DNA from 4 places in the Klebsiella electrica genome. Region 2 is predicted to be linked to each of the others. Evidence: predicted binding sites of a transcription regulator. Region 2 holds the regulator's gene; each other region holds the start of a gene.
The links. The regulator CRP, encoded in region 2, controls carbon source genes, mostly activating them, when cyclic AMP is high. The targets are predictions, from matches to a motif close to ATGTGANNNNNNTCACAT.
Positions count from the first base shown of each region.

Region 1 (7,944 bases), 2.1 Mb from region 2:
AGGCCTTGAAGCGCTCTACAAGAAGTACGCCGACCAGGGCCTGGTGATACTGGGTTTCCCCTGCAACCAGTTCGGGAAGCAGGAACCCGGCGATGCCGACGAAATCGCGCAGACCTGTCATATCAACTACGGTGTGAGCTTCCCGATGTTTGAGAAGGTGGCGGTGAACGGGGCCGCAACGCACCCGGTGTTTCGTTACCTGAAAGGCGAATTGCCCGGTGTGCTGGGAGGGTGGATCAAGTGGAACTTTACTAAGTTCCTGATCGGTCGCGACGGCAAACCGCTCCGGCGTTTTGCGCCGATCGCCACCCCGGAGAAAATGGAAGCCGCAATCGTTGCTGCGCTTAAACGCTAAGCGTTTTTGTCAAACAAACCCGTCATTTTTAGAGCACCGCCGGTAAACCGCAGGGCATCAAAAAGGGAGCAAGCAAGGGGACAGGCGTCTGGCAGCATACCGACGCGCCACAGGCTGCGGGTTGGCGTCAGATGCGCAAAAAAAAGCCCCGTAAACGGGGCAAAATGCTCGGGTAGTGCAGTTAATTGTAATACGGTACGCCCAGCTCATCCGATTTGTCGCTACCGGCGGCCATATGATTGAAATCAAATGGCGAGTCGTTATGTTCGGAAGGCATAATCATCGCATCGCGCTGAGTGTGGCGAACCGGGGTAGTGGTTTGCTCCGCATAGCTCTGGCTGGAGACCAGGGCGCCCAGGACAATGGCAGCGGCAGCGAATAGTTTCATGATTTCCTCAATACGTCTTGTTGCAGGCGCTTAACAGCAGTTGTTTAGTGGCATCAGATAGCGGGATTCACCCGGCATATTATTCATGCGATATTTGTGCGGCGGAACGTCGAAGTAGTTTTTAAAGGTTCTCGTCAGCGTCTGTTGCGATTCGAAACCGTATCGCTCTGCCAGGTATAAAATCGGCTCGTTGCTCTGCTTGAGTTTTTGCGCGATTTCCGTCAGCTTGCGGCTGCGGATGTACTGGCCTAAGGAGTGGCCGGTCTCTTTTTTAAACATTCTTTGCAGGTGCCATTTGGAGTAACCAGAACGCTCGGACACTTTTTCCAGCGACAGGGGCGATTCCAGGTTATCTTCAATCCACGACAAAATACTATGGATAGTGATGGCGTCATTATTGCGTCTGGACATCATCTTACCTCTTCTTATTACGGCAGGACTTTTTTGAGTAAATGCTCAAGGTTGACCACTTCATCCGCCGACAGATTTTTTGTTAATTCCTGGTGCAATTTCTGACCCACAACCTGATGACACTGCTCACAAAGGGCCGCTCCGTCTGGCGTTAACTGCACCAGTACGCCGCGTTTGTCATTGGGGTTGGGTAACCGTTCAATCCAGCCTTTACAGACCAGACGGTCGAGCATGCGCGTCATTGCGCCTGGGTCGACCGACAGCACGGTTTTCAGCTCAACGGGGGTAATACATACTTCGCAACGAATGGAACAAAGCACCCGAAACTGGGTGGCAGTAATATCCATCGGTGAGAGATATTCGTTGAGCAGACGATCTTTTTTCTGGTTAACCATCTGGATCAAGCGCCCGAGGGGGATCATTTCGTTAAACAGATCGCTTGTGTTTTTCACAATGGTTGCCCAGGCAAGTAGTTAATTGCTGCTGATATTATTGCCCAGGCAATAATATGTCAACCTGATGAATTAGCTGATGACACGATTTGCTAAAGCGGGTTTCTGACCCGGGCTGAAGCGGCCCGGAGTCCGGACGATAAGGGCTGGAATGGTATTGACGACAAAAGTTATACTTGCGCGGCGAGACTTTAAATAGTGAACGATTAACGGGGCCTTAATTAATTATGATTGAACTCTTTCAGGCGATAGGTCTGGGGCTGGTGGTCATTTTACCGCTGGCGAACCCACTGACGACCGTTGCGTTGTTCCTTGGGCTGGCTGGCAATATGAACAACGAGGAGCGCAATAAACAATCGTTGATGGCCTCGCTGTACGTATTCATTATCCTGATGGTTGCATGGTATGCCGGTCAGGTGGTGATGAGTACCTTCGGTATCTCGATTCCCGGCCTGCGGATTGCCGGTGGCTTGATTGTTGCCTTCATCGGGTTCCGGATGCTCTTCCCGCAGCAGAAATCGCATGACTCGATGGAAGCGAAGATAAAATCCGAAGAGCTGGTCGATGAACCGTCGGCCAATATCGCGTTTGTGCCGCTGGCCATGCCGAGCACCGCCGGGCCAGGGACCATCGCTATGCTTATCAGCACCGCATCGACGGTGAAACATGGCGTCGATTTTTCGCACTGGGTGGTAATGGTCGCGCCGCCGATTATCTTTGCGCTGGTCGGCATTATCCTCTGGGCCTGCCTGCGCAGTTCAGGGGCTATCATGCGGCTGGTCGGGAAAGGGGGAATCGAAGCGATTTCGCGCCTGATGGGCTTTCTGCTGGTCTGCATGGGCGTACAGTTTATTATCAACGGCGTGCTGGAAATTATTACGACCTATCACGCCTGATAACGTCGCCGTCGCGGCGTTTCGGCCCGCGAACAAAAAAGCCTGCCGGTTGTTGCATCGGCAGGCTTTTTTATCGCTTCACCCCGTTCAGGAGTGGTGAGGCTGATGATCGTCCAGCGACACCGGCCAGCGGCGGAATATCATGATTGACCACACCAGCGCCACCAGCGCCGGAATCGCCCCGATGTAGCCGATAGAGTCCATTGAAAGATGGGTACTGACCTGACTACCAACCAGCGCCCCCGCGCCGATACCGATATTAAAGATCCCCGAAAACAGCGACATCGCCACATCGGTGGCATCCGGCGCCAGCGCCAGAACCTTGACCTGCATCCCCAGACCAATAATCATGATTGCGATGCCCCAGAAGAGGCTCAATATGATCAGGTGGTGGGCGTTTTGCGCTGCCGGCAACAGCAGCAGCAGACTGATCAGCAGCAGGCCAATGGCGCTGCTAATCAGCCCGGAAGCATGCTTGTTGCCCAGTTTGCCAAACAGCACGCTGCCGACGATCCCCGCGCCGCCAAGGATCAGCAGCAGCACGGTGGCAAAATTACCGCTCATACCGGCTACCGTTTGTACAAACGGTTCAATATAGCTGTAGGCGGTGTAATGTGCGGTCACCACAATGACGGTCAGCAGATAGATGCTCAGCAGCGCCGGGCGACGGAACAATACCGGCAGGCTTTTCAGCGAACCGGAATGCTCGCTGGGCAGTCCTGGCAACAGCTTAAACAGGCATACCAGCGTCGCCAGCGCGCCCAGGCCGATCGCCAGGAAGGTCATCCGCCAGCCAAAATACTGCCCGATAATACGGCCGACAGGAATGCCGAATACCATCGCCAGAGCGGTGCCGGTTGCAATCAGACTCAGCGCCTGGGCACGTTTGCCCGGCGGCGCCAGACGGATTGCCAATGCCGAGGTTATCGACCAGAAGACCGCGTGCGCAAAGGCGATACCGATGCGGCTGATCACCAGAACGTTAAAGCTCCAGGCAAAGAACGACAGCACATGGCTGGCAATAAACAGAATGAACAGGCCGATCAGCAGACGGCGACGCTCCATCTGGCTGGTCAACAGCATAAACGGCAGCGACATTAACGCGACCACCCACGCATAGATGGTCAGCATCATGCCCACCTGCGCGGTTTCCATGCCGAAGCTGTCGGCAATATCGGACAGCAGACCGACCGGAGCGAATTCAGTCGTATTAAAGATGAAAGCGGCGATCGCAAGCGTGACTACCCGAAGCCACGCGACTCTGCGTGAAACCGTGTTTGTAATCATAGATTCTGCGCTGGTTACTAAAGAGGAAGAAGAGGGCGCGATCTTAAAACGATTGCTGGTGAAAATACAATCGTTTTGTGATCTGGATCTCATTATGTCGCCGGTGGCAGCGAAAAGCTAACGGATTCATTTTTATATAGATCGTGTACATGCTCCGCTTTTATGTCATGTTGAAGAAAAGTAAAAAACAGGAACAGTTGTATGATGCAGGAAATTGATTTTTACCTGGTAGACGCTTTCAGCGATCGCAATTTTGGCGGCAACGCCGCCGCGGTGTGTCCACTCACCGAATGGCTACCGGACGAAACGCTGCTGAGCATGGCGCAGCAGCACAACCAGTCTGAGACCGCCTTTTTTGTGCGCACCGATGAGGGTTATGAGCTGCGCTGGTTCACCACGCAGCATGAGATTAACCTCTGCGGCCACGCCACGCTGGCCTCGGCGCATATTATCTTTGAATATCTCGACCATCCTTACGCCACTATCGTGTTCAGTACCCGTTTTGTCGGGGAGCTGCGGGTGACGCGCAACGGCGACTGGCTGACGTTAGACTTCCCGGCGTGGCAAACCACTCCGGTTAGCGCGCCGCCGCCGGAGCTGCTTGCCGGGCTGGGGCTGGACACCGCGGTAGAGATTCGCGAGGGGCGGGACTATCTGGTGGTCCTCGAAAATCGCCAGCAGGTTGAGGCCGTGCGGCCGAATATGTCGTTGCTTGCGCAGACGGGCAAAATGATCTGCGTCAGCGCCGCCGATGAGCAATATGATTTTGTGAGCCGCTTTTTCTGCCCGGGCGAGGGTGTTTTCGAAGACCCGGTGACCGGCTCGGCGCACAGTATGCTGATCCCCTACTGGGGGGAGAAACTGGCTAAGACGACCATGCAGGCGCGGCAGGTTTCCGCACGCGGCGGCGATCTGCGCTGCCAGTGGCAGGGCGATCGGGTGTTGATTGGCGGGCAGGCGATAACGTACATGACGGGCACCATCACGCTACGTTAAGGAGATACCGTGAAAGAGATCCCCGTGTATCTGGTTTCTGCGTTCAGTGAACGGCCCTTTTCCGGTAACCCGGCGGCGGTCTGTCTGCTGGACGCATGGCTGGCGGATGATGTGTTGCTGAAGATGGCGCAGGAGCATAATCAGTCTGAAACCGCTTTCGTGGTGCGCGAGGGGGAGTCGTTTTCTCTGCGTTGGTTCACGACCCGCAATGAAGTCAATCTGTGCGGTCACGCGACGCTCGCCAGCGCACACGTTATTTTTCATCATCTTGACTTCCCACACGCGGTGATTCATTTCGCGACTGCGTCCGGTCGCCTGACCGTGAGCCGGGAAGGGGACTGGCTGACCCTCGATTTCCCGGCGGGCGCCACGCAAGAAACGACTCCGCCTGCGGCCCTGCTGGCCGGATTAGGCGTTGAGCGGTACGTCAGCGCCCGCCGTGGCCGGGCATGGCTTATCGAGCTGGCCAGCCGCGAAGAGGTTGCCGCCGTGCGTCCGACTATCGAGACCATGATGTCCGGAGAACATAAGGTGACGATTACCGCTCCCGGCGATGGCGAGTATGACTTCGTCAGCCGCTTTTTCTCTCCGGGAGAAGCCGTATGGGAAGATCCGGTCACCGGTTCGGCGCATACCATGCTGATCCCGTTCTGGAGCGCGAAGCTGGGGAAAAGCAAAATGCTGGCCCGCCAGATATCGGCACGCGGCGGCGATATTCGCTGTGAACTGAAGGGCGACCGCGTGCTGATGGCCGGGCAGGCGGTGACCTGGCTGCAGGGGAAAATATTGCTGCGGTTCAATTGATTAGCGCAAGCCGCGGCGGGCGGTATAAGTTAACGCTATGAGTCAGGGGGGATGCGCTACGCTACAGTAGGCGAAAAAAGGAGCTTGCCTATGTACACCATCGCCCCGACAGCCATAAACGATGCGGATCTGACGGCTCTCATTGCCCGTCTGGATGCGTATCAGGAATCCCTCTATCCGGCCGAGAGTAACCACCTGGTTGATTTGAGCCAGCTGGCGGCGGAGTCGGTGATTGTGCTGCTGATCCGCGATGCCCGGCAACGGGCGGTCGGTTGCGGGGCGATTGTGCTCGGCAACGATGGGGTTGGCGAAATGAAACGGGTGTTTATCGATCCGCATCATCGCGGGCAACAGCTTGGCGAACGGCTGCTGGCGGCGCTGGAAACGCAAGCACTGCACCGGGACTGCCATACCGTGCGGCTGGAGACCGGCATCCATCAGCAGGCGGCGATCAGACTGTATACCCGCTGGGGTTATCAGACCCGCAGCGCCTTCGCTCCGTATCAACCCGATCCGCTGAGCCTGTTTATGGAGAAACTGCTCGTTGCCGATCTTCGTTCAGCTGCGCTATAAACGCCTCCAGTTGACGGGTTTTCGCGCCGCGCCGCCAGACCAGCCAGGTCGTCAGCCAGCGCCACTCTTCGGCCAGCGGCCAGGCCGACACCTGATGATGACCGGGCATACTTTCCAGCATACTGCGCGGAATCAGCGCCAGTCCGGCACCGGCAATGACGCAGGCCAGCATCCCGTGATAGGACTCCATTTCATGAATCCGCCCCGGCGTTGCCCGGTCGGCGTGGAACCAGCTTTCAAAATGGCGGCGGTAGGAACAGTTGGCGCGAAAAGCGTAGACATTGCTGCCGTTCACTTCGCTGGCGCGGGTAATCGGCGGGTGGCCGAAGGGTGCCACAATCATCATCTCCTCCGGGAAGACCGGTAGCCCCTCAAGGCCCGGATGGACCAGCGGCCCGTCGACAAAGGCCGCGCTTAAGGTGCCCTCCAGTACGCCATCGATCATCGTCCCGGATGGGCCGGTAGAGAGCGCGAGATGGATTTTTGGATAACGCTGGTTATACAGCGCCAGCGTCGAGGGAATGCGAACCGCGGCGGTACTCTCCAGCGAACCCAGCGAAAACAGCCCCTGCGGCTCATCCCCGGCGACCACCATTCGGGCTTCATCGACCAGCGCGAGGATCTGTTGGCTGTAGCGCAAAAAGCTGTGTCCCGCCGGTGAAAGGCGCAGGCGCTGGTTCTCACGAATAAACAGCTCGACGCCGAGATCGGCCTCCAGCTGGCGAATACGGGTCGTCAGGTTTGACGGCACGCGGTGCACCTTCTGCGCGGCCTGGGTAATGCTGCCGGTGCTGGCGACGGCGTTAAACATCTCAAGCTGGGTCAGGTCCATGGTATTCTTCTTTTGTGAATGAGTTGCTTAATATTATTCATTTTCAATGAAAGGAAGGGTAAGCCAGAATGAGGTCAATTCGCAATCACCATTCGTCATTAACAGAGAGAGCATAACGATGAATTTATCTGCAACTCACGCGGTTTCCGTCAACCCGACCACGGGAGAAAGGGTGTCGTCTCTGCCCTGGGCGAGCGAACAAGAGGTGGATTCGGCGATTGCGCTTGCTGAACAGGGCTATCGTCAGTGGCGCACCGTCAGCCTCGCACAGCGCGCCGACGCCCTGCGTAATATCGGTAACGCCCTGCGCGCCCGTGGCGAAGAGATGGCGCAAATGATCAGTCTTGAGATGGGCAAACCGATTGCTCAGGCTCGCGGCGAAGTGGCGAAATCCGCGAATCTCTGCGACTGGTATGCAGAGCACGGTCCGGCCATGCTGGCGACTGAAGCCACTCAGGTGGAAAATAACAATGCGGTGATTGAATATCGCTCGCTGGGCGCGATCCTCGCCATTATGCCGTGGAATTTCCCGCTGTGGCAGGTACTGCGCGGTGCGGTGCCGATTCTGCTGGCGGGGAATAGCTATCTGTTGAAACATGCGCCGAATGTGCTGGGCTGCGCGGCGCTGATTGGCGAAATCGTCAATCAGGCGGGGCTGCCAGATGGCGTATTTGGCTGGGTGAACGCGACGAATGACGGCGTCTCACAAATGATCAACGATTCGCGTATTGCCGCAGTGACGCTAACCGGCAGCATGCGCGCCGGGAAGGCGATTGGCGCCCAGGCCGGTGCGGCGTTGAAGAAATGCGTTCTTGAACTGGGCGGTTCCGATCCGTTTATCGTCCTCAATGATGCCGACCTCGACGAAGCGGTCAAAGCCGCGGTGATTGGCCGCTATCAAAACACCGGACAGGTTTGCGCCGCCGCGAAGCGCTTTATCGTTGAGGCCG
Region 1 is NZ_CP041247.1:2,538,462-2,546,405, forward strand. Features, by position in the region: gene Electrica_RS12135 (glutathione peroxidase) at 1-355, shown strand, start outside; gene marB (multiple antibiotic resistance protein MarB) at 537-743, opposite strand; gene marA (MDR efflux pump AcrAB transcriptional activator MarA) at 774-1,154, opposite strand; gene marR (multiple antibiotic resistance transcriptional regulator MarR) at 1,172-1,606, opposite strand; gene Electrica_RS12155 (MarC family NAAT transporter) at 1,834-2,502, shown strand; gene Electrica_RS12160 (sugar transporter) at 2,590-3,789, opposite strand; gene Electrica_RS12165 (PhzF family phenazine biosynthesis protein) at 3,994-4,785, shown strand; gene Electrica_RS12170 (PhzF family phenazine biosynthesis protein) at 4,795-5,589, shown strand; gene Electrica_RS12175 (GNAT family N-acetyltransferase) at 5,680-6,162, shown strand; gene ptrR (putrescine utilization regulator PtrR) at 6,116-6,994, opposite strand; gene sad (succinate-semialdehyde dehydrogenase) at 7,113-7,944, shown strand, end outside.
Region 1: Electrica_RS12160 (sugar transporter) is a predicted target of CRP. The motif match lies at 3,865-3,882, and genes of this name have one in related genera.

Region 2 (7,944 bases):
AAAAAGCACTGTCATCAGGATCCAGTAAGGTTTGGGCAGGTTCAGGGCGCTTCCCATCAGGCTCGCGGCCGTTAACATCACGCAGATACGGGCGGCGTTACGTAACGCCGGCGATTTCAACGAGAGATAGTTCTTTAGCGCGGGCAGTAGCGGCAGACGGCGCTCTTTATCCGCCATCAGGTCGCGAGCATACAGCGGGCGCTGGGTGCGCAGCACCCGGGCTATTCGGCTGAAGTGCCAGGCGCAGAACTGCCCTACCGGGTTGTCGGGATGCTGCCAGGCAATTTTCTCCAGCGCGCCGATTTGCTTATCCATATGAAAGCGTTGCGGATAGCGGTGGTAGAGAATGTCATCGGCCACTACCCGCAGGCGGGCGGCAACGGTTTGCGCGTTCCAGCGGATCACCGCTTCGGCATGGCTGCGCTCCACCAGTTTTTGTACTTCTTCCGGTTGGTGCAGGCTGACGGAGATATGTTCCTGTAAATCCAGCGCCATCTGAAACACCCGCAGCAGGCGCTTTTGGTCGTTGCGCTGGTTTGCCGCCAGCATATGCATCTGCTGGTAGCATTGGGTGATCAGGTCCACTACCTTCTGCTGGCGCGTGAGCAACGGCGGCAGCGAAGTGCCCGGATCGATGTGCTGGGTCAGCAGGCTGTATTTGGCTTCGCAGTAGTTAGCCAGCTCCCGATAGAGCAGGCTCAGCGATTCACGCAGCGGCTGCTCGCGCCATAGCCAAAACCAGAACCAGCTAAACAGGCCGTACCACAGCGTCCCGAGGGCGTAGATCAGCAGCGGCTCCCAGACGGGCATATTGCCAGCGAGGCTCAGGGTGAAGATAGCGGCAATGAGCGAAGCGGGCAGTAGCCTGGCGTGCAGAGAGCTGATCTCCGCCGTTACGCCGAGCAGCAGCGTCAGGCCACTGAGAATCAAGGGCAGCGGGATGTCCTGCTGAAGAAGAAGCTGGACAACCAGACTACAGCCGGCAAATAACGAACCGCCAATAATCAGACGCTTAAAAAAGCGTTTGTGCGGGGTATCCAGACCGGCGACGTTACAGCAGGCGGGTACCAGCGAGAACAACAGACCTTGCTGTAAGTGCCCGAGGAGGAGGCCTGTTGCAACCGGCAAGCACAACACCAGCGTTTGCCGCAGTGCATAGTTGACTTCCGGGTGGTAAATCAGCCTGCGCCACATAGGGGAAACAAAAACGGCGTATTGCGGACGCAACACGCCGTTTTTATCGACTTAACGGGTACCGTATACGACGATAGTTTTACCGTGGGCGGAGATCAGATTCTGATCTTCCAGCATCTTCAGGATACGGCCAACGGTTTCACGGGAACAACCCACGATCTGACCGATTTCCTGGCGGGTAATTTTAATTTGCATACCATCAGGGTGGGTCATCGCATCCGGCTGTTTTGCCAGGTTCAGCAGCGTCTGAGCGATGCGCCCGGTGACGTCGAGGAAGGCAAGGTTACCCACTTTTTCTGAGGTCACCTGCAGACGGCGAGCCATCTGCGATGACAAGCGCATCAGGATATCCGGGTTAACCTGAATGAGCTGACGGAATTTTTTGTAGGAGATTTCGGCCACTTCACATGCGGTTTTCGCACGTACCCAGGCGCTACGCTCCTGGCCTTCTTCAAACAAGCCTAATTCACCGATGAAATCGCCCTGGTTGAGGTAAGAGAGGATCATCTCTTTACCTTCTTCATCCTTGATGAGCACAGCCACAGAGCCTTTGACGATGTAGTACAACGTTTCTGCTTTTTCACCCTGGTGGATCAGCGTGCTTTTAGATGGGTACTTATGAATGTGGCAATGAGACAAGAACCATTCGAGGGTAGGGTCTGTTTGCGGTTTGCCAAGCACCATGCGCGGTTATCCTCTGTTATAAGCTATCTCCGGGTGCCGACACTACACGGCATCCGGGCATGCAATCGTATTGTTTCCCTATGCCTGGGAAACGGGCTGGTGATTTTTCTTCAGCCTGTAATGTGAACTCCTCTGCATACATGCAGTACATCAATGTAATACTGTAGCATCCCGACTGTTTTAGCATAGCTTTTGCCGTATGTCTCCTGGTGTCTCGCTTCAGCATGATGCAGGTCGCCTTCCGTTGCGAGAATTGTTATGTACGCGTAATCTGTCAGGAAAATTGCAACCTTGGAGTTAAATTTTATGCAAGCTCGTGTGAAATGGGTGGAAGGGTTAACCTTCATCGGAGAGTCGGCGTCAGGTCACCAGATTCTGATGGACGGCAACTCCGGAGATAAAGCGCCAAGCCCGATGGAGATGGTGCTGATGGCGGCGGGCGGATGCAGCGCTATTGATGTCGTGTCTATTTTGCAGAAAGGTCGCCACAACGTGACTAACTGTGAAGTCAAGCTGACGTCTGAACGTCGGGAAGAGGCGCCGCGCCTGTTTACCCATATCAATCTGCATTTTATCGTCACCGGCAAAGAGCTGAAAGAGGCGGCCGTTTCCCGTGCGGTGGATCTGTCGGCGGAGAAATACTGCTCGGTGGCGCTGATGCTGCAAAAAGCGGTGAACATCACCCACTCGTTTGAGGTGGTGGAGGCGTAATGCCAGATACCCGGTGGCGCGAGCGTACCGGGTTGACACCGTTTTGTCGCGCCGCCCAATTTAAATCGCTTTGCCTTCCATCAAGCGCTCCACCAGCGGCGTCATGATGAGCTCCATCGCCAGCCCCATTTTCCCGCCCGGCACCACCAGCGTATTGATATGTGAGATAAACGAACCCTGCAGCATCGCCAGCAGCCAGGGAAAATCGATATCCCGCAGGTTGCGGAAGTGGATCACCACAAAGCTTTCATCCAATGACGGGATGCCCTTCGCCGCAAACGGGTTGGAGGTATCGACGGTGGGAACGCGCTGGAAGTTGATATGGGTGCGCGAAAACTGCGGTGTGATGAAATTGATATAGTCTTCCATTGAACGGACCACGGAATCCATCACCGCTTCGCGGGAGTGGCCGCGTTCGCTGGTATCGCGGATGAGCTTCTGAATCCATTCCAGGTTAACGATAGGCACCACGCCGACCAGCAGGTCGACATTCTGCGCAACGTTATACTGCGGCGTGACAACCCCGCCGTGCAGCCCTTCATAAAACAGGACATCGGTCGGTTCCGGTAGCGGTTGCCACGGTGTGAATGTACCCGGCACCTGATTCCACGGCACCGCTTCATCATAGGTGTGCAGATATTTGCGCGACTGGCCGCTACCGTTACGCCCGTACTCAATGAAGGTGTTTTCCAGCAGGCCAAAGTCGTTGGCTTCCGGGCCGAAATAGCTGATGTGTTTGCCCTGATCGCGCGCTTTGCGGATCGCCATGTCCATTTCCGGGCGGGTATAACGATGGAAGCTGTCGCCTTCCACCTCAGCGGCACGCAGGTTTAGCTGGGCAAAAATTTTACGAAAGGCGAGGCTGGTGGTCGTGGTTCCCGCGCCGCTGGAGCCCGTGACGGCAATCACCGGATGTTTGGCAGACATAACAACTCCCAGATTAAAACGATGTGTGGTGCCGCCTTAGCCGTGAAACTGCTTGCGGGGCATGATGTTGACCGTCTCGTGCAGTTCTGACCACACCAGTACGGCTTCTCCGCTTTTCAATTGCTGTTTGACGTCGGCGACTTTATCCGCCAGCGAGCGTTCATGTTCACCATAATCGGTGCCTTCACGCAACACAAAGCTTTCGATCAGGTTATCCAGCGTTTCGGGATCCAGATCGTGCCAGGGAATAATCATTTTTGTGCTCCCAACCAACGGGTTAACCAGTCCGGGATACGCCTTTCCAGCCACATTTCCGGTTTGCGCAGCGTGCCGCCAACGAATCCGACGTGTCCGCCATTTTCTGTCAACTGATACTCGACGTTTGCCGGGAGCTGTTCTTGTGGCGGAATGGAGTGGTGGTCCATAAACGGATCGTCTTTCGCGTGAATGATCAGCGTCGGTTTCGTAATGTCGCTGAGCCGCGGCATGGCGCTGCACTGGCGATAGTAGTCCAGCGCATCGGCAAAACCGTGAATCCTGGCGGTGATCATATCGTCAAACTCGCGGATGCGGCGCATGCCTTTAAGCTGGCGCAGATCGACCGGGAGCGAACCGGGATAGGCTTTCAGCTTACGCGCGGCGTTGGCCTTTAACAGATTGAGCAGATAACGTTGATAAACCCGGGAAAAGCCCTTGTCCATATGATAGCTGCAGGCTTCGAGCATGAACGGGGCTGAGACGATAACCGCGGCATCCAGCGGGACATTATCGCCTTCTTTGGCCAGCAGGCAGCCCAGCATATTGCCGCCCAGCGAATAGCCGACGGCGGCGGTCGGCGCCGTGCCCCATTCGCGTTGTAGCCAGTGCAGGAACCAGCTGCCATCTTCGGTTTCACCCGAGTGATAGATGCGGTTATTGCGGTTGGGTTCGCCGCTACAGCCGCGAAAATGCATCACCACGCCCAGCCATCCGCGCTGCATGGCCGCATGGATAAGACCATGAGCATAGGGGCTGTGCAGGCTGCCTTCCAGCCCGTGGAACACGACCAGTCGCGGTTTGTGTTGCGCCCCGGCGGGGTCTTCGCTCCACGCCAGATCGACAAAATCACCGTCCGGGAGTTCAAGGCGCTGCCAGTGCGGCGTGAATCCCAGCTTACGGCGAATCAGGCGCGGCAGCATGGTCTGCAGATGACGATTGCCCACGCCGCGCATAGGGTGGAACTCGCGCGAGTCGTCTTCGGGGGGCGTCATTTCTGTGGGGGTGATTTCTACCATAGCACCAGAGCAGTTAATCATCTTATAAAACAGTATACCGCGCATGAAGTACGCAGGTTATCCAATATGTGGTCTTGCGGCCCGTGCTATAGGTTACACGAAATTGCCGCCGGATGATGAGTGCTTGCGGGATAAGGAGGGTCCGCAGCCCGGGAAGGCGATAAGGGGACACAGCCACCGCCCGGCGCAAATGGCTGTGAGACTGGCTCAAAACATGCTGTTGCCGCTGGCGGTTTTTTCCGGAACCGTCTGAATAACATCCCAGTGTTCAACGATCTTGTTCTGCGCATCGAGGCGGAAAATATCGATAATCGCCCGGGTGAGGCCCGGCTCGCGGCCGGTGGACGCAACGTGCAGAACGACATAGTCGCCGTCGACAATCACGCGTTTAATCTCGCTGTGAGAGTCGGGGAATTTGTCTTTCAGAAAGGCGATGAATTGACGAAAGCCTTCGGGCCCATCCTTCGCGCCAGGATTATGCTGGATATACTCCTTTCCGAGGTAGATTTTTGCGGCATCAAAGTCTTTATCGTTCAGCGCTTTATTATAAAAAGCGATGACGTTTTCTTTGTTCTTTAATTCGCTCGCGGTGTAGGCGGCAAAGGCGGAGTGGGTCAGGGCGCAAAGCAGTGAGAGGGAGATAAGCGTGTTTTTTACCATGGCAATGCCTCTTCGCAGATGAGTGTTACGGTTTTTAGCCGGGGGCAGATAACGGCGCATTCCCATAACCCGGCGCCGCTGCGTTTATGCCCCCTGCTTTAGCATAACCGGCTCTAGCCTTCCTGCAGCATCTGCTCCAGCTGCTCTTGTGCTTCCAGCCAGGCCATTTCACACTCTTCCAGACCTGATTTGGCACTGGCCTGTTGCTGTAGACAGGTGGTCAGCTCCGCTTTGCGCGAGGCGTCATACAGCCCGCTGTCGCCGAGCTTCTCTTCCGCCTGAGCGAGCTGCGCGTTGAGCTTATCCATCTCTTTCTCAAGACGGGTAATCTCTTTGCGCAGCGGTTGCGTGAGCGTCCGTAACTCCGCTTCCCGACGTTTCTGGTCTTTGCGGGCCTGGGCGCTGTTACCGCTCTCTTTCGCCACGTCAGACGACGAGCTTTCCTGCTTCTGCGAGTCGCTGAGCCACTGCTGATAATCTTCCAGGTCGCCATCGAACGGTTCGACTTTGCCGTCATGCACCAGATAGAGATCGTCGGTGGTAGAGCGGATCAGGTGACGATCGTGCGAGACCACCACCAGTGCGCCTTCGAAATCAATCAGCGCTTCGGTTAAGGCCTGACGCATATCGAGATCGAGGTGGTTGGTCGGTTCATCGAGCAGCAGAAGGTTAGGGCGCTGCCAGACGATTAACGCCAGCACCAGACGGGCTTTTTCGCCACCGGAGAAACGCTGCGTCTCTTCGTTGACCTTATCGCTCTGGAAACCAAACCCGCCGAGATAGTCGCGCAGCTTCTGCTCTGTCTCCTGAGGCGCCAGGCGAGCCAGGTGCTGCAATGGCGATTCGTCAGCGCGCAGGAACTCCAGCTGATGCTGAGCGAAGTAGCCGAGCTTAATGCCTTTAGCGAGGCCAATATCGCCGTGCAGCGGCTGGAGTTCGCCGGCCAGCAGCTTGATAAGCGTCGACTTGCCGGCGCCGTTACGCCCTAACAGGCCAATGCGCGAACCGGGCACCAGGTTTAGCTTGATAGAGTCCAGAATCACCCGTTCGCCATAGCCAGCGCTGACTTTTTCCATTTTCAGCAGCGGGTTTGGCAGGCTCTCCGGCGCGCGGAAACTAAAGTGGAACGGGTTATCGACGTGAGCCGGGGCGATAAGCTCCATGCGTTCCAGCATTTTAATACGGCTTTGCGCCTGCTTGGCTTTGGTAGCCTTGGCGCGAAAGCGGTCGATATAACTTTGCAGATGCGCGACGCGCAGCTGCTGGCTTTCATACATCGACTGCTGCTGTGACAGGCGGGTTGCGCGCTGTACTTCAAATGAGCTGTAGTTGCCGGTGTATTCGAACATTGTTTGCTGTTCGATATGGATAATTTTATCGACGATCGGATCGAGGAAGTCACGATCGTGAGAGATCAGAATCAGCGTGCCGGTGTAGCCTTTCAGCCATTTCTCCAGCCAGATGACCGCATCGAGATCGAGGTGGTTGGTCGGTTCATCGAGCAGCAGCAGATCGGAACGGCAAATCAGCGCCTGGGCGAGGTTCAGACGCATCCGCCAACCGCCGGAAAAGTCGCTGACCGGGCTTTCAAGCTGTTCATTGCTGAATCCCAGCCCGTGTAGCAGGCTGGCGGCGCGCGAACGGATAGTCCAGGCATCGATGGCGTCCAGTTTACCGTGCACCGTCGCGATAGCGTGGCCGTCATTGCGCTCATTGGCCTGGTGTAAATCGGCTTCGAACTGGCGATATTCGCGATCGCCATCAATAACATAATCAATGGCTGGCTGCGCCAGCGCAGGAGTCTCCTGATTAACCCACGCCAGCTGCCAGTTACCCGGAAAGGTCATACTGCCGCCGTCGGCGCTAATCTCGTTTTTCAAAAGCGCTAGCAGCGTGGATTTGCCGCAGCCGTTTTTGCCCACCAGGCCGACCTTCTGGCCAGGATTGATGGTAGCGGTGGCGTTGTCCAGAAGGACCCGTACGCCGCGACGAATTTGTAACGAGGAGAAAACAATCATAAGGCGCCGTATGTTCTGACTATGTTAGTTTGTCATTATGATAATGTAATGTGGTAGCAAATTGCTCCACCGGGCCGCAATGGTAGCCCAAAACGAAGATGATACACAAAGTCATTCTGGTTGCGTCGGGACGCAGCCGTTGTACAGGCCACCAGAAGACGTTCGGGAGGGGAATGATGTCTCAGACAGCGAAGGTTTTGCTGCTGTATGCCCACCCAGAATCTCAGGATTCCGTGGCCAACCGGGTTTTACTTGAACCGGCTTTACAGTTGCCTAATGTCACCGTGCACGATCTCTATGCACACTACCCAGATTTTTTTATCGATATTGCCCATGAGCAGGAGCTGTTGCGCCAGCATGAGGTGATTGTTTTCCAGCATCCGCTCTACACGTGGAGCTGCCCGGCATTGCTGAAGGAGTGGCTGGACAGGGTGCTGACCCGCGGCTTTGCCAGCGGCGCCGGAGGGAACCAACTG
Region 2 is NZ_CP041247.1:400,157-408,100, forward strand. Features, by position in the region: gene Electrica_RS01795 (YccS/YhfK family putative transporter) at 1-1,194, opposite strand, end outside; gene crp (cAMP-activated global transcriptional regulator CRP) at 1,246-1,878, opposite strand; gene Electrica_RS01805 (OsmC family protein) at 2,185-2,589, shown strand; gene Electrica_RS01810 (phosphoribulokinase) at 2,650-3,516, opposite strand; gene Electrica_RS01815 (YheU family protein) at 3,553-3,771, opposite strand; gene Electrica_RS01820 (hydrolase) at 3,768-4,727, opposite strand; gene Electrica_RS01825 (nuclear transport factor 2 family protein) at 4,998-5,450, opposite strand; gene Electrica_RS01830 (ABC transporter ATP-binding protein) at 5,564-7,468, opposite strand; gene kefG (glutathione-regulated potassium-efflux system ancillary protein KefG) at 7,642-7,944, shown strand, end outside.

Region 3 (7,944 bases), 910 kb from region 2:
TTTTCAAAAATCGAAGGCATTTTCCGCGCTCCCTTGTTCGGTCAGATAGCCCTTGCCTGCGCGAATCGCGGCAAGCGGCACCAGAATTTTGTCAGCCTGCAGGCTCTCTTTTTCCGCGTCGACCAGCACCGTCGGCGCATGCTGCACGCTAAACAGCGTTAAATCGGCATCATAGCCCACGGCCAGCTGCCCTTTGCTCTTCAGGCGCAGCCCACCGGCGGCGTTCACGGTGACACAGTCAATGACCTGCGGCAGCGTCATGCCGATGGCGAGAAACTTCGACATCACCAGCGCCAGCGAGCGAACCGGGCCGTCAATGCGGTTGCGGCAGTAAATATCGGAACTGATGCTGTGCGGCAGAATGCCCATCGCAATGGCCCGTCGGGCCACGTCAAAGCTGAAGCTGGCGGTACCGTGGCCGACATCAAGCCGCACGCCGCGCTGCAGGGCGCGGGTAATCGCGCTGCGCAGCTCGCCTTCCGGCGTCAGGATGCGGTTCGGTTTGCCGTTATAGCAGTGGGTAATGATGTCGCCTGCGCTGAGCCGCCCGGCGATGTCGTCGAGATTCGGCGGGTTGTTGCCGATATGCACCATCAGCGGCAGAAAGCCGTTTTCCCGCTGGATGGCTTTCGCTCGATCCAGCGGCGTAATCCCGTTCTCGCCGACAACGCTGCTGCTCATGCGCGCCTTCAGGCCGACGATAAAGTCCGGGAGGCGTGTGACCGCCTGCTTCACCGCATCCGCGTCAATATGGGCCATATTGGCCAGCTCGTTCTGGGCAATCAGCCCGACGCGGGAGATATTGAGCAGCGCATACACTTCGGTGGTGGCCTGGCGGGTCAGCTGATAAAAGTCATCGACATCGTCCGCGCCGGTGCTCCCGGCATCGATAACGGTGGTGACACCGGTGGCGATACCGACGCTGTCCGGCTGGTCATGATAAATTGGCGACTTCGGGTAGCAGTGAACGTGGGAATCAATCCAGCCGGCGCTGACATAATAATTGCCGTGCAGATCAACGGTTTTACGCGCTGACGCGCTAATCTCGCCCAGCGCGGCAATTTTTCCGTCGTGGATGGCGATATCGGTCAGGGTATCGTCGACGAGGCGCGCACGGCGCAGGAGTAGATCAAACATAGGTATCTCCTGTTAAGGCGGGCGCATACGCGCCCGTTGGTGTCACAGCGCTACCGGGAATAGTGAACCTAAAATCATGGCGCCGAGGATGGCACCGCCAGTGATAGGCTTCTGCCAGATGTAAAACAGCAGCGCGCCGACCAAAGAACCGATACCGATAGGAATCGAGGCGGTCATGGCGCTGAGGATAATCAACGGCCCGAGGAAGCGGCCTGAGGCGTTACCGGCCCCCATCATCACATCGGCGCCGTAGGTGGAGTCGCTCTGATTGATGGTGAACTTACGCGCCAGAATGATGATGTAGCCAATCGCCAGGCCCAGCGCGAGACCGGTCGCCAGCGAGGCGGCAAAGTTCGCCACCGGAAAGACAACGCCAGCCCCGAGCAGCAGCGCCGGAACGCCAAGACCCACGCCGGTCTGAATGGCGCCGCCGATATCGAGGATCCCGACCAGCGAGCCTTCGATAATACGGGCGAAGAGGAAGCTGGCGCCAAACGCGGCCACCGCGCCATAAGCGCCGGTATCAATGCCCGCTTTCAGCATGGCCACGAAAGCCACTTCGTTAAACGCGCCGATACCGTAGAGGTAATACATGTGGGTCCCGGCGAAAACGCCGGAGGAGAGCAGACCAACAAAGATCGGAAACGACCAGTCGGCATACCAAAAACCTTTATTCTGTTCCATGTCGAGGCTCCTGTTATTTGCCGCTGAGCGAGTTGTGGATCAGATCCAACCAGTTCGGCACAGTCAGATGGAAGGATTGCAGTGTCTTAATGTCGAAGCCGCGGAAGAAGGCGCTCAGGACAAACAGCGCGACAATGGCCGACATCATCACTTTGGTGACGCGGTTCCAGCCGCTCTCTTCTACGCCTTTACCGATCAAGATCCCCAGCACCAGGCCCGGTACGGCGTTGCCCATGATAAGCTGCGCTGCGCCGCCGAAAATGGTGGCCCAGAAGCCCGATTTTTTACCGGCATCGATGGCCGCCAGCCAGAAGATTACCGGCATCACGGTGTTAACCAGCAGGTTAGCCGCCGGGACCAGCACCTTAACCGCGGTGACCTGCAGCGCTTCCGGTACGGAAGAGGCGGTCAGGTTTAAGAAGGCGACCACCAGCATGCCGATGATGCCGCAGGCAATCGCCATTTTCTTCGGATCGTGCAGCGTTTCGCCGACGTTACGGTTTTTCAACATCAATGCCGCGGCGCCCCAGTTCGGGATAATGCGGTGATCGACGTCCTGAGTGAATGAGCCCGCTGCAACGGAAGAGGCCCAGGCGTTAAAGAAGAATCCCAGACCAAAGGAGAAGTGGGAAGCCGGATCGCCTTCGCAGGAATTCAGCTCGCCCAGGGTACGAAACGCCCCCATCCCCTGAGTGGTAGGCGCATGAAACATGCGTGCCGCTCCGGCGCCCACTCCGACGCCGACCAGGCCGCCGATAATGAGCGATTTTATTAAAATTATCAGGAACATAGTTTAACCCTATGATGAAATTCAGGTTTGCGTGACGAAATCCACTTTCTCGACATCAATGGCCGTCACGTTGACGGTGACATCCAGCTCCACGCTGTAGGTCCGTCGTTCACGACGTAAAAAGAAGAACAGAAACGCTTCTTTACGCGTCGCTTCATGCGCACGAACAACCTTCACATCCTGTGGCTCAATACGCAGTAAGATATGCGATGAGGTTTTCATCACCGCTGCCTGTACATGGTTCAGGGCGTCGGCGAAGGCCCGTGCTTTGCTTTCGCCTTTCCCCTTCACGCTCACCGTGGTGGTGAATTGTTCTTTCATGCTTACGCGCCGTATTTCTTTTTCCAGGCTTCCACCAGGCGCTCGCCCAGATCTTCTTTATCCATAAAGCCGAAACCCAGAACGTTGTAGCCTTCGTTGATAGCGGTCACGCCTTCATCAACGGAGCGCATGCCATATTTTGCCTTGTAGCCGTGCTTGTTCTGCGCGGTGATGGCGCCTGCGCCGCCGCTGCCGCAGAAGGAGATGCCGAAGGTGGCGTTTTCTGCTTTCATCATGTCGCCCAGCTTCATATCGGCGGCAACCCCCGGTACAACAACCGCACGAGCACCGGCTTTTTCCGCGCCAGCGGCCACTTTTTGCCCTTTACCCAGGCGGTCGCCAATAACCACAGTAATCTGTTCCATTTTATTGCTCCTTACAGGTTGTCTTTTGCTACTTCGAAGTGGACCGACAGCAGCCAGGACTCTTCTTCTGGCAGGTTGCCGAATTCCGCGACCACTTCGCGGGCAAGCATCATTGAATCTTCTGAAATTTCTTCAAACAGGCTGGCATCCACTTCCGGCAGCGGCTCGCCGCTAATCGACCGGTGGGCCATCGCCCGCACGTGGGAGGTCAGCATCTGCTGCTGGACGGCGTTGGGGATGATATTGCGACGGCTTAACAGCGCATAAACCCGCGGCAGCATCTTCTCAGCCAGCAGCTCGGTTTGCTTTGCCTGTTCCCCTACGTCGTTTATTACCGCTCCGTTATTCACTAGTGTTACCCCGTTGATGTCTCTGAGGATAAAACTAGCGCCGGGACGGAGGAGTTTGTAGCGAGTTGTTTTCCACTTCGAAGTGGAAAGGCGGACGGCTTGCGTGATCCATTGCACATAATCGGCGTGAAACTGACGAGAAGAGGATGTTTTGGGCGAAATCGCGTGATGAGCATCACAAGAAATCATGGCGCTGGCGGTTGCCGTTGCCTGAAGAAGCGGAAAAGAAAAAGGAAAAAGTGTGATGCCAGCAGGGTTTTATCGTGGGGGGATGTGCAGGAGGCCTCGACAGCAGCCTCCTGCAACAGGCATTAGCGGTATTTCTGATGGTAGGTGTTACGGGTCGCTTTGAACCCTTCAGCGGCAGCCTGCGCCTCTTTCACTTTACCTTCTTCCGCCAGCTTCAGCGCACCGTCAATCTGACCAATCAGAATATCCAGACCGTGACGATAGTCTTTCATTTCCGCACTGTCCGCCGCTTTGCCTTCCAGCTTCTCCGGGGTCGCTTTCTGCGCATCCACGGCGGCACCGCGCATCTTCGTCAATGCCGCTTTCAGTTCGCCGGCATCGGAGGTTTTCTGCACCACCTGCAGGTTTTTCGCGATGGTATCCATATCTTCGCCCAGCTCAGCGGCGAACGCCGAAACAGACCCCATAGTCAGGGCGGAGACAGCCAGCATTGCTAACAGTTTTTTACGCATTGCTCACATCCTTTTTTATTATTTAAGCAAACGGGCGCTGCAAGGAGCGCCCTTCTGTACAGGTTATTCTGCAAACTGCATCTTGAATAGTGGGGATAATCCGCAATTACTGTCCGGCGATTTTCATCTCAGGCAGCAGTACGGAACCGCACTGAATGTTGCTGCGCAGCTCGATATCGTCACCCACAGTGACAATATTACGCCACATATCTTTCAGATTTCCTGCGATGGTGATTTCGCTTACCGGATACTGAATCTCGCCATTCTCAACCCAGAAGCCAGAAGCGCCGCGCGAATAATCGCCGGTCACGCCACTGACACCCTGGCCCATCAATTCGGTGACGACAAGTCCGGTGCCCATCTCTTTAAGCAACTTTTCAAAACTCAGGCCGCGGCCGTTAATCCGCCAGTTATGAATGCCGCCCGCATGCCCGGTGCTCTTCATCCCCAGCTTGCGCGCCGAGTAGTTGGTCAGCAGCCACTGCGTCAGCACGCCGTCTTTAATAATGTCGCGACGTTGCGTGCGCACGCCTTCGCTGTCGAACGGTGTCGAGGCCAGCCCTTTCAGCAGATGCGGATGCTCTTCAATCGTCAGCCACTCCGGCAGAATCTGCTGGCCGAGGGAGTCGAGCAGGAACGTCGATTTGCGATAGACCGCGCCGCCGGCGATAGCGCCGACCAGGTGCCCAAACAGCCCGGTGGCCACTTCGTTGGCAAAGATAACCGGTGCTTTCATTGTCGCAAGTTTACGCGGCGCCAGGCGAGACAGGGTGCGGCGGGCACATTCGTCGCCGACCCACTCCGGGGTATGCAAATCCTCGAGCGCGCGGCCAATGGTGTAAGCGTAATCGCGCTCCATATCGCCGTTCTCTTCCGCGATAACGCAGCTGGAGAGCGAATGGCGGGTTGAGCAGTAGCTTTGCAACATGCCGTGGCTGTTGCCGAACACTTTAATGCCGTAGTGGCTATTGAAGCTGCCGCCTTCGGTATTCGTAATGCGTTTATCCGCCTGCAGGGCGACCTGTTCCGCGCGAGCGGCCAGCTCGATCGCCTGATCCGGGGTCACTTCCGCCGGATGGAACAGGTCAAGATCCGGGGCGTCAAAGGCCAGCAGCTCTTTATCCGCCACGCCGGCAAACGGGTCCGGGGAGGTATAGCGGGCAATATCCAGCGCCGCCTGCACCGTGCGGGCAATTGCCTGCGGGCTCAGATCGGTTGAGGAGGCGCTTCCCTTGCGGTTCTGATGATAAACGGTGATGCCTAACGCACCATCGCTATTAAATTCTACGTTCTCCACCTCGCCGTAGCGGGTGCTGACGCTGATGCCGGTGGTTTTGCTGACGGAAACTTCCGCACCGTCTGATTTGCCTGCCGCCAGTTCCAGCGCCGTGGTCACGGCCTCTTCCAGCGTCTTGCGCTGTTGTGCAACTTGAGAGATGACTTTCATCGCTAATGCCATAATGTAGGAAGGTGTTAAGTGAAGTCTAACAGAGAACCGTTTTTCAGTGCGCGCCTTAACTGGTAACATTAGCCTCTTTTTTTAAGGAGCCTGAGATGACTAAGCAGCCCGATGACTGGCTCGACGACGTGCCCGGTGATGACGTTGAAGATGAAGACGATGAAATTATCTGGGTCAGTAAAAGTGAAATTAAACGTGACGCGGAAGAACTGAAGCGTCTTGGCGCTGAAATGGTTGAGCTGGGAAAAAACGCGCTGGATAAAATCCCGCTCGATAGCGACCTGCGCGACGCCATTGAACTGGCCCAGCGTATCAAGAAAGAGGGTCGCCGCCGCCAGATGCAGCTGATTGGTAAAATGCTGCGCAGCCGCGATGTCGATCCGATTCGCCAGGCGCTGGACAAGCTGAAGAACCGCCACAACCAGCAGGTTGCGCTGTTCCATAAGCTGGAAATGATTCGCGACCGCCTGATTGAAGAAGGCGATGATGCGGTACCGGAAGTGTTAAACCTGTGGCCCGACGCCGATCGTCAGCAGCTGCGTTCGCTTATCCGTAACGCCAAAAAAGAGAAAGAAGGCAACAAGCCGCCGAAATCCGCGCGTCTTATCTTCCAGTATCTGCGTGAACTGGCTGAAGGCGAAAGCTAACTCCGCGTTTGCCCGCCAGATTTTCCCGCAGGCGGCGCTGTGCGCCTGTCCGGGCTACCGGATAACGCTGTACCTGTAGCCCGGCAAGCGATAGCCTCGCCGGGAATATCCGCTCTCTACGCGCTCCCCCACCTTCATTCCTGATTCCTCATTCCTGTTTCCTGATTCGCGCCCTGCCGTGTGCCCGCTCTTTATGAGTCGACAAAAAGCTGAATCGTTAAAGCTAATAACGTTTAAATTCACATTTTTAAAGTAGGATTAATTGCATTTTGCTTATAAAAAGCGATCTTTATCGCATTTAAAAGTTTAAAAATGCGCATTTACTCACCAGGTGAGGCACTTCACATTTTCATCAACCGCTTACAATTAGATTCCCTTCATTAGCAACACAATCGATTCAGCAAAAAGGGATGAAAAATGAAAAAAGTATTCGCTTTAACGGCAATCGCGATGATGATTTCAGGGCCTGTTGCAGCAAAAACCTGGTTGCTGACAAGCGCTGAAAACGGCACAGATAAAGGAAACTGGCAAATAGACAGCGATCAGCTGAAGATAAAAGATCATAACTTCAGCATCGAACAAAAAGTCCTCCACGGCGGCAAACAGGAAGGCAGTAAAATTCTCGTCATCCGCAGTAAAGATGGCCTGACTATTACCCTCAGCCCGACCCGTGGTATGAATCTGCTGAAAATTGAAGGCTTCGGCACGCGAATGGGCTGGGATTCACCGGTGAAAGAGGTGGTCAACCCGGCCTTTATCAACCTCGAAAGCCGGAACGGCCTGGGCTGGCTGGAAGGTTTCAATGAAATGATGGTGCGCTGCGGCTACGAATGGACCGGCCACCCGGTGACCGCCGATGGACAGATTTATACTCTGCATGGCAAAGCCGGCAACACGCCAGCATCGCAAGTGGAAGTCGAGGTTGCCGATACCGCGCCATATGAAATTCGTATCCGTGGGCTGGTGAAGGAGAGTACCTTTAAGAAAGCTGATTTGCAGACCATGACCGAGTTGCGCTATGTCCCCGGCAGCAACAGCTTCAGCCTGCATGATGTCTTAACCAACCACGCGGATTACCCGCATGACTACCAGATCATTTATCACAGCAATTTCGGGAAACCGATTCTGGAAGAGGGGGCACGTTTTCTGGCCCCCATGTCCAGCATCAGTCCGTTCAACGACTACGCTAAAGCGGGTTTGAAAACCTGGCAAACCTACGCCGGTCCGACCAAAGGTTTCGACGAGATGGTATTCAATATTCAGCCGCTGGCAGATAGCAACCACCAGACGCTGGCCGCCGTGGTCAACAAGGCGGGAGATAAAGGGGCATCTATCCAGTTCGATACCCGCCAGCTGCCGGTACTGACGCTGTGGAAAAATACCGATACCGAAAAACAGGGCTATGTCACCGGTATTGAGCCGGGCACCAGCTATGCCTATCCGGTCACCATTGAGCGCGAACAAAAACGCGTGAAGCAGCTTCAGCCAGG
Region 3 is NZ_CP041247.1:4,758,875-4,766,818, forward strand. Features, by position in the region: gene Electrica_RS22715 (DgaE family pyridoxal phosphate-dependent ammonia lyase) at 1-20, opposite strand, end outside; gene Electrica_RS22720 (amidohydrolase/deacetylase family metallohydrolase) at 4-1,137, opposite strand; gene Electrica_RS22725 (DUF4310 family protein) at 1,180-1,821, opposite strand; gene Electrica_RS22730 (DUF4311 domain-containing protein) at 1,835-2,611, opposite strand; gene Electrica_RS22735 (DUF4312 family protein) at 2,633-2,932, opposite strand; gene Electrica_RS22740 (SFCGS family glycine-rich protein) at 2,935-3,297, opposite strand; gene Electrica_RS22745 (glycine dehydrogenase) at 3,309-3,647, opposite strand; gene cybC (cytochrome b562) at 3,959-4,348, opposite strand; gene pmbA (metalloprotease PmbA) at 4,455-5,807, opposite strand; gene yjgA (ribosome biogenesis factor YjgA) at 5,903-6,454, shown strand; gene Electrica_RS22765 (aldose 1-epimerase family protein) at 6,872-7,944, shown strand, end outside.
Region 3: Electrica_RS22745 (glycine dehydrogenase) is a predicted target of CRP. The motif match lies at 3,811-3,828, and genes of this name have one in related genera.

Region 4 (7,944 bases), 1.2 Mb from region 2:
AGCGTGACTAAAAGTTTAATTAAGTTCTGTTTCATAGACTGGTTCCATAGTTCACCAGACACTTCGCGTCTCTTAATGTAATGGAATTATTGTAAGCGCCTCGTGAAGGACGTGGGGTAAAAATTAGTTTACAGAGAGGGTGACGTTCCAGGGCAACAGATCTTTCACGCGGTTGGCAGGCCAGGTATTGATGACACTGATCACGTGGTGCAGCCAGGCCTCCGGCTCGATGCCGTTGAGTTTGCAGCTTCCGAGCAGGCTGTACATCACTGCCGCACTGTCACCACCACTATCAGAGCCGAAGAACATGTAGTTACGCCGTCCCAGCGCCACCACTCGAAGTGCGTTTTCGCACAGATTATTGTCGATCTCCACCCAGCCATTGCGGCAGTATTCGTTCAGTGCATCCCATTGTTTCAGCAGGTATGCGAACGCTTTCGCCGTATCTGAGTGACGCGACAGCGTGCCCATCTGCTGTTGTATCCAGTCGTACAGCGACTGCATCAGCGGAACACTTCTGGCTTTCCTGGCTGTCAGTCGCTCTTCTGCCGGACTACCGCGGATCTCCGATTCGATGGCGTACAGCGCCCCGATACGGTTCAGCGCCTCTGCTGTTACCGCCGTTGGATGGCGAACGTGAACATCGTGGAGCTTGCGTCGGGCATGTGCCATACAGGCCGCTTCGGTTACCCGCCCGCTTTCATAAAGAGCGTTGTAACCCGCGTAGGCATCGGCCTGCAGGATACCACTGTAGTCCGCCAGATGTTGCTGTGGATGGATACCTTTGCGGTCGGGAGAGTAGGAGAACCACACGGCAGCCGGCATGGTTGAGCCGGCGTTACGATCGTCACGAACATAGACCCACAGCCGCCCGGTACGGGTTTTACCCTGACCAGGCTCCAGTACACTCACCGGCGTGTCGTCTGCATGCACTTTACCCGGCATCAGCACATAGTGGTTCAGTTCATCATACAGCGGACGAAGTTGTTCTCCCATAATGTCAACCCAGCGCCCCATCGTATTGCGGCTCAGCTCCACGCCCTGCCGGGCGTAGATTTCCGACTGACGATACAGCGGCAGGTGTTCAGCGAACTTCGCCATGATAATGCGTGCCAGCAGAGCCGGACTGGCGTAACTGCGCTCGATGGGTTTTGGTGGCAGTGGTGCCTGCACGATGCAGTCGCACCGACTGCAGGCCAGTTTTGGGCGGACCGTTTCGATTACCCTGAACGCAGTGTTGATGATATCCAGCTGTTCAGAGATGCTTTCCCCCAGCGGTTTTAGTTTGCCGCTGCAGACCGGGCATTCGGTTTCTGCCGGGGAGATAACCCGCCTGTCACGGGGGAGTGTTACCGGAAGCGCTTTGCGGGCGGGAGTGTCTGATGTTTTTGATCCCGTATCTCCGGCCATTGAGGTGAGTTGCGACTGCGCCTCGCCAAGCCTGTTCTGGAGCTCGGTTATGCGCTTTTCTGCCTGCGCGATCTTCTTTTCTATCTTCTCGCGGTTTTTCTCGCTGCTGCGGCCGAACAACATTCTCTGCAGTTTAGCGACCAGCGCCCTGAGTGAGTCGATCTCGCGGGCATAGCCGGTTATTTCACCGGACAGACGGACGATAACCGCCTGCTGTGCGATCAGCAGGGCCTTCAGTTGCTCGATGTCGTCGGGGAGTGTGTTGTTCATTCCCCTGTTTTATCACGGGTTATATCCGTATACCAGGCCGTTCCGTCCGTTTTGGATGTTGCCACGCGATCCCCTCCAGAAGCATGGACAACTGGGCGGGTGTCAGATGCACTTTCCCGTCGCGGGTCACCGGCCACACGAAGCGGCCCTGCTCGAGGCGTTTGGCGAACAGGCACAACCCGTCACGATCGGCCCACAGTATTTTCACCATTTTGCCACTGCGGCCCCGGAAGACGAAGATATGCCCGGAGAACGGGTCATCTTTCAGCGTATTCTGCACCTTCGAAGCCAGCCCGTTGAAGCCACAACGCATATCTGTGACGCCAGCGATGATCCAGATTCTGGTACCGGTTGGCAGAGTTATCATCGGGCACCGCCTTTCATTTCGCGGATTAGCGCCCGTAACAGTTCCGGAGTGAGAGGGTCAAACAGTTTTACCACACCTGATTTAAGATGCAGCTCGCACCGTGGGACGTTTTCGGGATCGCACTCAGGGCACTCATCAGGCTTGTTACGCCAGAAGGGATTTGTAACTGGTCTGATCGGCTCTGGCGTATCAGTCAGTGCCACCGGGACAGGCATGCATTCCTGTATATCATCATCGCTCAGTAAGCCGTCCTCGTACTGGCTTTTCCATTTAAACAGCAGGTTATCATTGATATCGTGCTCTCTGGCGATCCGGGCAACAACAGCACCGGGTTGTAATGCCTGCTTAGCCAGACTGACCTTAAATTCACGGCTGTAGCTGGCTCGCCGTTCTTTTCGCCATTTTTCCTCGCTGATTTCAGGGCGAGTGGATTCATTTTTTCTGTTGGCATAAAGGATGGCGTCAAGCTGAGCGAATGAGACTGAATCGGGCAATGGCCATGCGATACCGGATGCAATAAAGCGCTGAAAAAGCGTATGTATTGTGGAATGACTGAGACCGAGGCGCTGAGCGATGGCCCGGATGGTCAGTTTATCTTCAAATCTTAAACGCAGGGCATCAGGCAAATAAGAACGGAAGCAGGGAATATCTTTTGTTGTCTGGGAATTCATCGTTCGTGTCCATCAAAATAGATGGGCGCGATTGTTGCCAGACAGGACAATTTTCACAAGACGTCGCAGATGGGGCGCTTACGAATTATTTACGGCAGCAGTTTTTTAAGATGAAGTTTGCTTTTCGAGGTGAATCAGGAAAGCCATCGCCTCTTCACGACTGGTGCAGCACATATCAGGTGAAGGCTGTAGGCTACCGCATACTTTAGGACGTAAAGCCGAGCCAAAGATATTGCATAAGTTATCTTCCGATAGCTGCACGCACCTGACATTCGCAGGCTTGCCGTCAGGCATTCCGGGGATCGGGGATGAAATAGAGGGGGCGATACAGCAGGCACCGCAATCGATACGACATTCCATAAATGACTCTCTTGATGTTGCGGTTTACGGCCAAGCCTAAACGTTTTGTCCGGAGATAGCAAAACTCGTGAATTCCGCTTGCCTGAAAGCCCCGGCGCGAGTAGTTTTACGCGATATTTTTTGAACCGTTAAGCGACAGGATTACTGCAATGCCAAGAGCGAATGAAATTAAAAAAGGTATGGTGCTGAATTACAACGGCAAGCTGCTGATTGTAAAGAATATTGATATTCAGTCACCGAGCGCCCGTGGCGCAGCAACGCTGTACAAAATGCGTTTCTCTGATGTACGTACCGGCCTGAAAGTGGAAGAGCGCTTTAAAGGCGACGATATCGTTGACACCGTTACCCTGACCCGCCGTTTCGTTGACTTCTCCTATGTTGACGGCAACGAGTACGTGTTTATGGATAAAGAAGATTACACGCCGTACACCTTCACCAAAGAGCAGATTGAAGAAGAGCTGCTGTTCATTCCGGAAGGCGGCATGCCTGACATGCAGGTTCTGACCTGGGATGGTCAGCTGCTGGCGCTGGAGCTGCCGCAGACCGTGGATCTGGAAATTGTAGAAACCGCCCCGGGCATTAAAGGCGCCTCGGCGAGCTCCCGTACCAAACCGGCAATCATGAGCACCGGCCTGGTGATTCAGGTTCCGGAATACCTGACCACCGGCGAGAAAATTCGTATCCATATCGAAGAAAGCCGCTACATGGGTCGCGCAGACTAATATCGCGTCGTCCCGGATGAGGGTGGAAACGCCCCGTCCAGGCCGCCCGTCGTATGAGCCGGGCAGTAAGACAAAAAAGACAGCCTGAGGCTGTCCTTTTACTTTTCCGCCGCCAGAATTACAGCAGTTCCGGATACTTCGTCATCTTCAGCGCCAGCTCAACGCCGCGTACTTCCGCCATCCCCTTCAGGCGACCAATCGCCGAATAGCCCGGGTTGGTTTTCTTACGCAGATCGTCCAGCATCTGGTGACCATGGTCCGGACGGAACGGAATCGGACGCAGATCGCCCGCGTGCTTGCGGCGCAGCTCTTCGCTCAGAATCGCCTCCACCACCGCCACCATATTCACGTCACCGGTCAGATGCGCCGCTTCGTGGAACGTTTTTGGGTTCTCTTCACGGCAGGTCGAACGCAGATGGGTAAAGTGGATCCGGTCGCCGAAGGTTTCGACCATTTTCACCAGATCGTTATCGGCACGCACGCCGTAAGAACCGGTGCACATCGTAAAGCCGTTGTTGATGCTGTCCACGGTCTCTTTCAGCCACCGCATGTCTTCGATAGTCGAAACGATACGCGGCAAGCCAAGGATCGGGCGCGGCGGATCGTCCGGGTGTACGGCCAGCCGCACGCCAACCTCTTCGCATACCGGTACGATAGCGCGCAGGAAGACGGCCATGTTCTCACGCAGCTGCGCTTTATCGATCTGGTCATATTCCGCCAGCCGCGCGCGGAACTGTTCGAGGGTATAGCCCTCTTCTGCGCCCGGTAAACCGGCAATAATGTTGCGGGTCAGCTTGTCAATGTCCGCTTCGCTCATCGCCGCAAAGCAGGCCTGAGCCTGGCGCTGCTCCTCTTCACTGTAATCCGCCTCGGCACCAGAGCGCTTCAGGATATGCAACTCAAAAGCGGCAAACGCGATGTGGTCAAAACGCAAGGCTTTCGAACCGTCCGGCAACTGGTACTCAAGGTCGGTACGCGTCCAGTCGAGAATCGGCATGAAGTTATAGCAGACGGTATCAATCCCGCAGGCCGCCAGGTTGCGAATGCTCTGCTGGTAGTTGGCAATCCAGGTCGCGCACTGCCCGCTCTGGGTCTTGATCTCTTCGTGTACCGGGATGCTTTCCACGACCGACCAGGTCAACCCTTTTTCCGCCAGCAGCGCCTGGCGCTGTTTAATTTCGTCAACCGGCCAGACTTGACCGTTAGGAATATGGTGCAGCGCAGTGACCACACCCGTCGCGCCAGCCTGCCGTACATCATCAAGCGACACCGGATCGTTCGGTCCATACCAACGCCAGGTTTGTTCCATCGCTATGCCCTCTCAAAGTTGTTATACCAATATTGCTAACATCAATGATGACTACCATACAGGCTTCTCGCCAGGGATCAATTTATCCCGCTGAATTGATTGATCCAGCTCACACTAAGCGTATAAATACGGCTCACCAATTTAATTTGTTGTCATATAACTTTACACTGCCATTGTTAATCATTGGTTAATCAGGTGTGTAAAGAATGACTACTATTGCTACCGCTACGCTGCCAGAAAGCGTGCAGCTTCCTCAGTACGATCGCAGCCAGTTGCGCTCGCGCATTGTGCACTTTGGCTTCGGGGCGTTTCATCGCGCTCATCAGGCCCTGCTCACCGATCGGGTGCTGAACGCCAGCGGCGGAGACTGGGGGATCTGTGAAATTAGCCTGTTCAGCGGCGATCGGCTGATGAGCCAGCTCCGTCAGCAGGACCACCTGTTCACCGTGCTGGAAAAAGGCGCACAGGGTAACCAGCCGATTGTCGTGGGCGCCGTTCACGAATGCCTGAATGCAAAGCTGGACTCTCTGCCCGCGATCATTGAAAAATTCTGCGAGCCGCAGGTGGCCATTGTCTCGCTGACGATTACGGAGAAAGGCTACTGCATCGATCCCGCCAGCGGCATGCTGGACCTGACGCAACCGCGCATTATTCACGATCTGCAAAATCCCGCGCTGCCGCAATCGGTGCCGGGGATTCTGGTTGAAGCCCTCTCCCGCCGCCGCGAACGAGGCCTGCCGCCGTTTACGGTTCTCTCCTGCGATAATATTCCTGATAACGGTCACGTGGTCAAAAATGCGGTTCTGGGCATGGCGGAAAAACGCGCCCCCGAACTGGCGCAGTGGATTGCTGAACACGTCAGTTTTCCCGGCACCATGGTTGACCGTATCGTGCCCGCCGCCACCGATGAGTCGCTGGCTGAAATCAGCGCCGCACTCGGCGTGGAAGATCCTTGCGCTATCAGCTGTGAGCCATTTATTCAGTGGGTCATTGAGGATAACTTCGTGGCGGGCCGCCCGGCATGGGAAACCGCCGGCGCCCAGATGACCGATAACGTGCTGCCGTGGGAGCAGATGAAGTTGCGGATGCTCAACGGCAGCCACTCTTTCCTTGCCTGGCTCGGCTACCTTGCCGGTAATACGTATATCAGCGACTGCATGCAGGATGAGGTGCTGCGCAGCGCCGCTCGCCGGTTGATGCTCGACGAACAGGCCCCGACGCTCGCTATCGAAGGCGTCAATCTGACGCACTATGCCGACAGCCTGATCGCGCGCTTTAGTAATCCAGCGCTAAAGCACCGCACCTGGCAAATAGCGATGGACGGCAGTCAGAAGCTTCCGCAGCGTATGCTTGACGGTATTCGCATTCACCTGCAACGCGGTAGCCGTTGGCCGCTGCTGGCGCTCGGCGTGGCGGGCTGGATGCGCTACGTCAGCGGTAGAGATGATGCCGGTCAGGCGATTGATATTTGCGACCCGCTGAGCGACAAAATTCAGGCTCTGGTCGCCGGCAGCCGCAACGAGGAACGCGTCAGCGCCCTGCTTTCACTGGAAGAAATCTTTGGCCGCGATCTGCCGCGCAATGCGCTGTTTGTGGAGAACATCACCGCCGCCTGGCATCAGCTTTCTGCCGTCGGTGCCCGCCAGGCCATTGCCAACGTGCCCGGGATTTAACAATTACTGCTCTTTAGCGGACAGAATTCTTTTCTGTCCGCCGTAACCCTTCTCTTTTCCCCTTTTTTTCGTCAGGATAGGACCAACTGTTACAACATTACATTTGTATCCTGGAGAAAATGTGACCAAAACAAACTTGATCACGGGGTTTCTCGGCAGCGGTAAAACGACCTCGATTCTTCATCTGCTGGCCCACAAGCCTGCAGATGAAAAATGGGCCGTGCTGGTTAATGAGTTTGGCGAAGTGGGTATCGACGGCGCTTTACTGGCCGATAGCGGCGCGCTACTCAAAGAAATTCCCGGCGGCTGCATGTGCTGCGTCAACGGCCTGCCGATGCAGGTTGGGTTGAATACCCTGCTGCGCCAGGGGAAACCGGATCGTCTGCTGATTGAGCCTACCGGGCTTGGCCATCCCAAACAAATTCTCGATATTCTGACCGCCGCCGTCTATGAGCCGTGGATCGATCTTCGCGCCACCCTGTGCGTGCTGGATCCCCGCCTGCTGCTGGACAGTAAAGTGATGGCGAACGACAACTTCCGCGATCAGCTGGCGGCGGCCGACGTCATTATCAGCAATAAAGCGGACCGGATGACGGCGGAAAGCGAACAGGCCTTTGACGCCTGGTGGCAGGAACACGCGGGCGAACGTCTTCATATTCGCGCAACCCACGGCAACATCGACCCGGCGCTGCTGGATTTACCGCGTCTGAACCTGGCTCCACTGCCGGAAAGTGCCGCACATGCGCACAGCCACGGGCAGAAAAAGGGTCTGGCCGCCCTCAGTCTGCCCGCTCATCAGCGCTGGCGCCGGAGCCTCAACAGCGGTCAGGGCTACCATGCCTGCGGTTGGATTTTTGATGCCGATACGACGTTTGATACGATTGGCCTGCTTGAGTGGGCGCGTCTGGCGCCGGTTGCCCGCGTCAAGGGGGTGATGCGTATTGCGGAAGGTCTGGTCCGCATCAACCGTCAGGGACGGGATCAGCATATTGAAACCCAAAACGTTGCGCCGCCGGACAGCCGCATTGAGCTGATTACCGAATCCGAGGCGGACTGGAATGCCTTACAAGCCTCTTTGTTGAAACTTCGTTTAAATTAAGGTGGGTATGTTTCCCGCCGTCTTACACCACTTGCAACTGTTATGATTAAAAACCGAATTCCT
Region 4 is NZ_CP041247.1:1,583,600-1,591,543, reverse strand. Features, by position in the region: gene tnpC (IS66 family transposase) at 124-1,680, opposite strand; gene tnpB (IS66 family insertion sequence element accessory protein TnpB) at 1,700-2,047, opposite strand; gene tnpA (IS66-like element accessory protein TnpA) at 2,044-2,718, opposite strand; gene Electrica_RS07640 (YkgJ family cysteine cluster protein) at 2,824-3,078, opposite strand; gene yeiP (elongation factor P-like protein YeiP) at 3,228-3,800, shown strand; gene uxuA (mannonate dehydratase) at 3,919-5,109, opposite strand; gene Electrica_RS07625 (mannitol dehydrogenase family protein) at 5,316-6,782, shown strand; gene Electrica_RS07620 (CobW family GTP-binding protein) at 6,904-7,881, shown strand; gene Electrica_RS07615 (phosphatase PAP2 family protein) at 7,924-7,944, shown strand, end outside.
Region 4: Electrica_RS07625 (mannitol dehydrogenase family protein) is a predicted target of CRP. The motif match lies at 5,207-5,224, and genes of this name have one in related genera.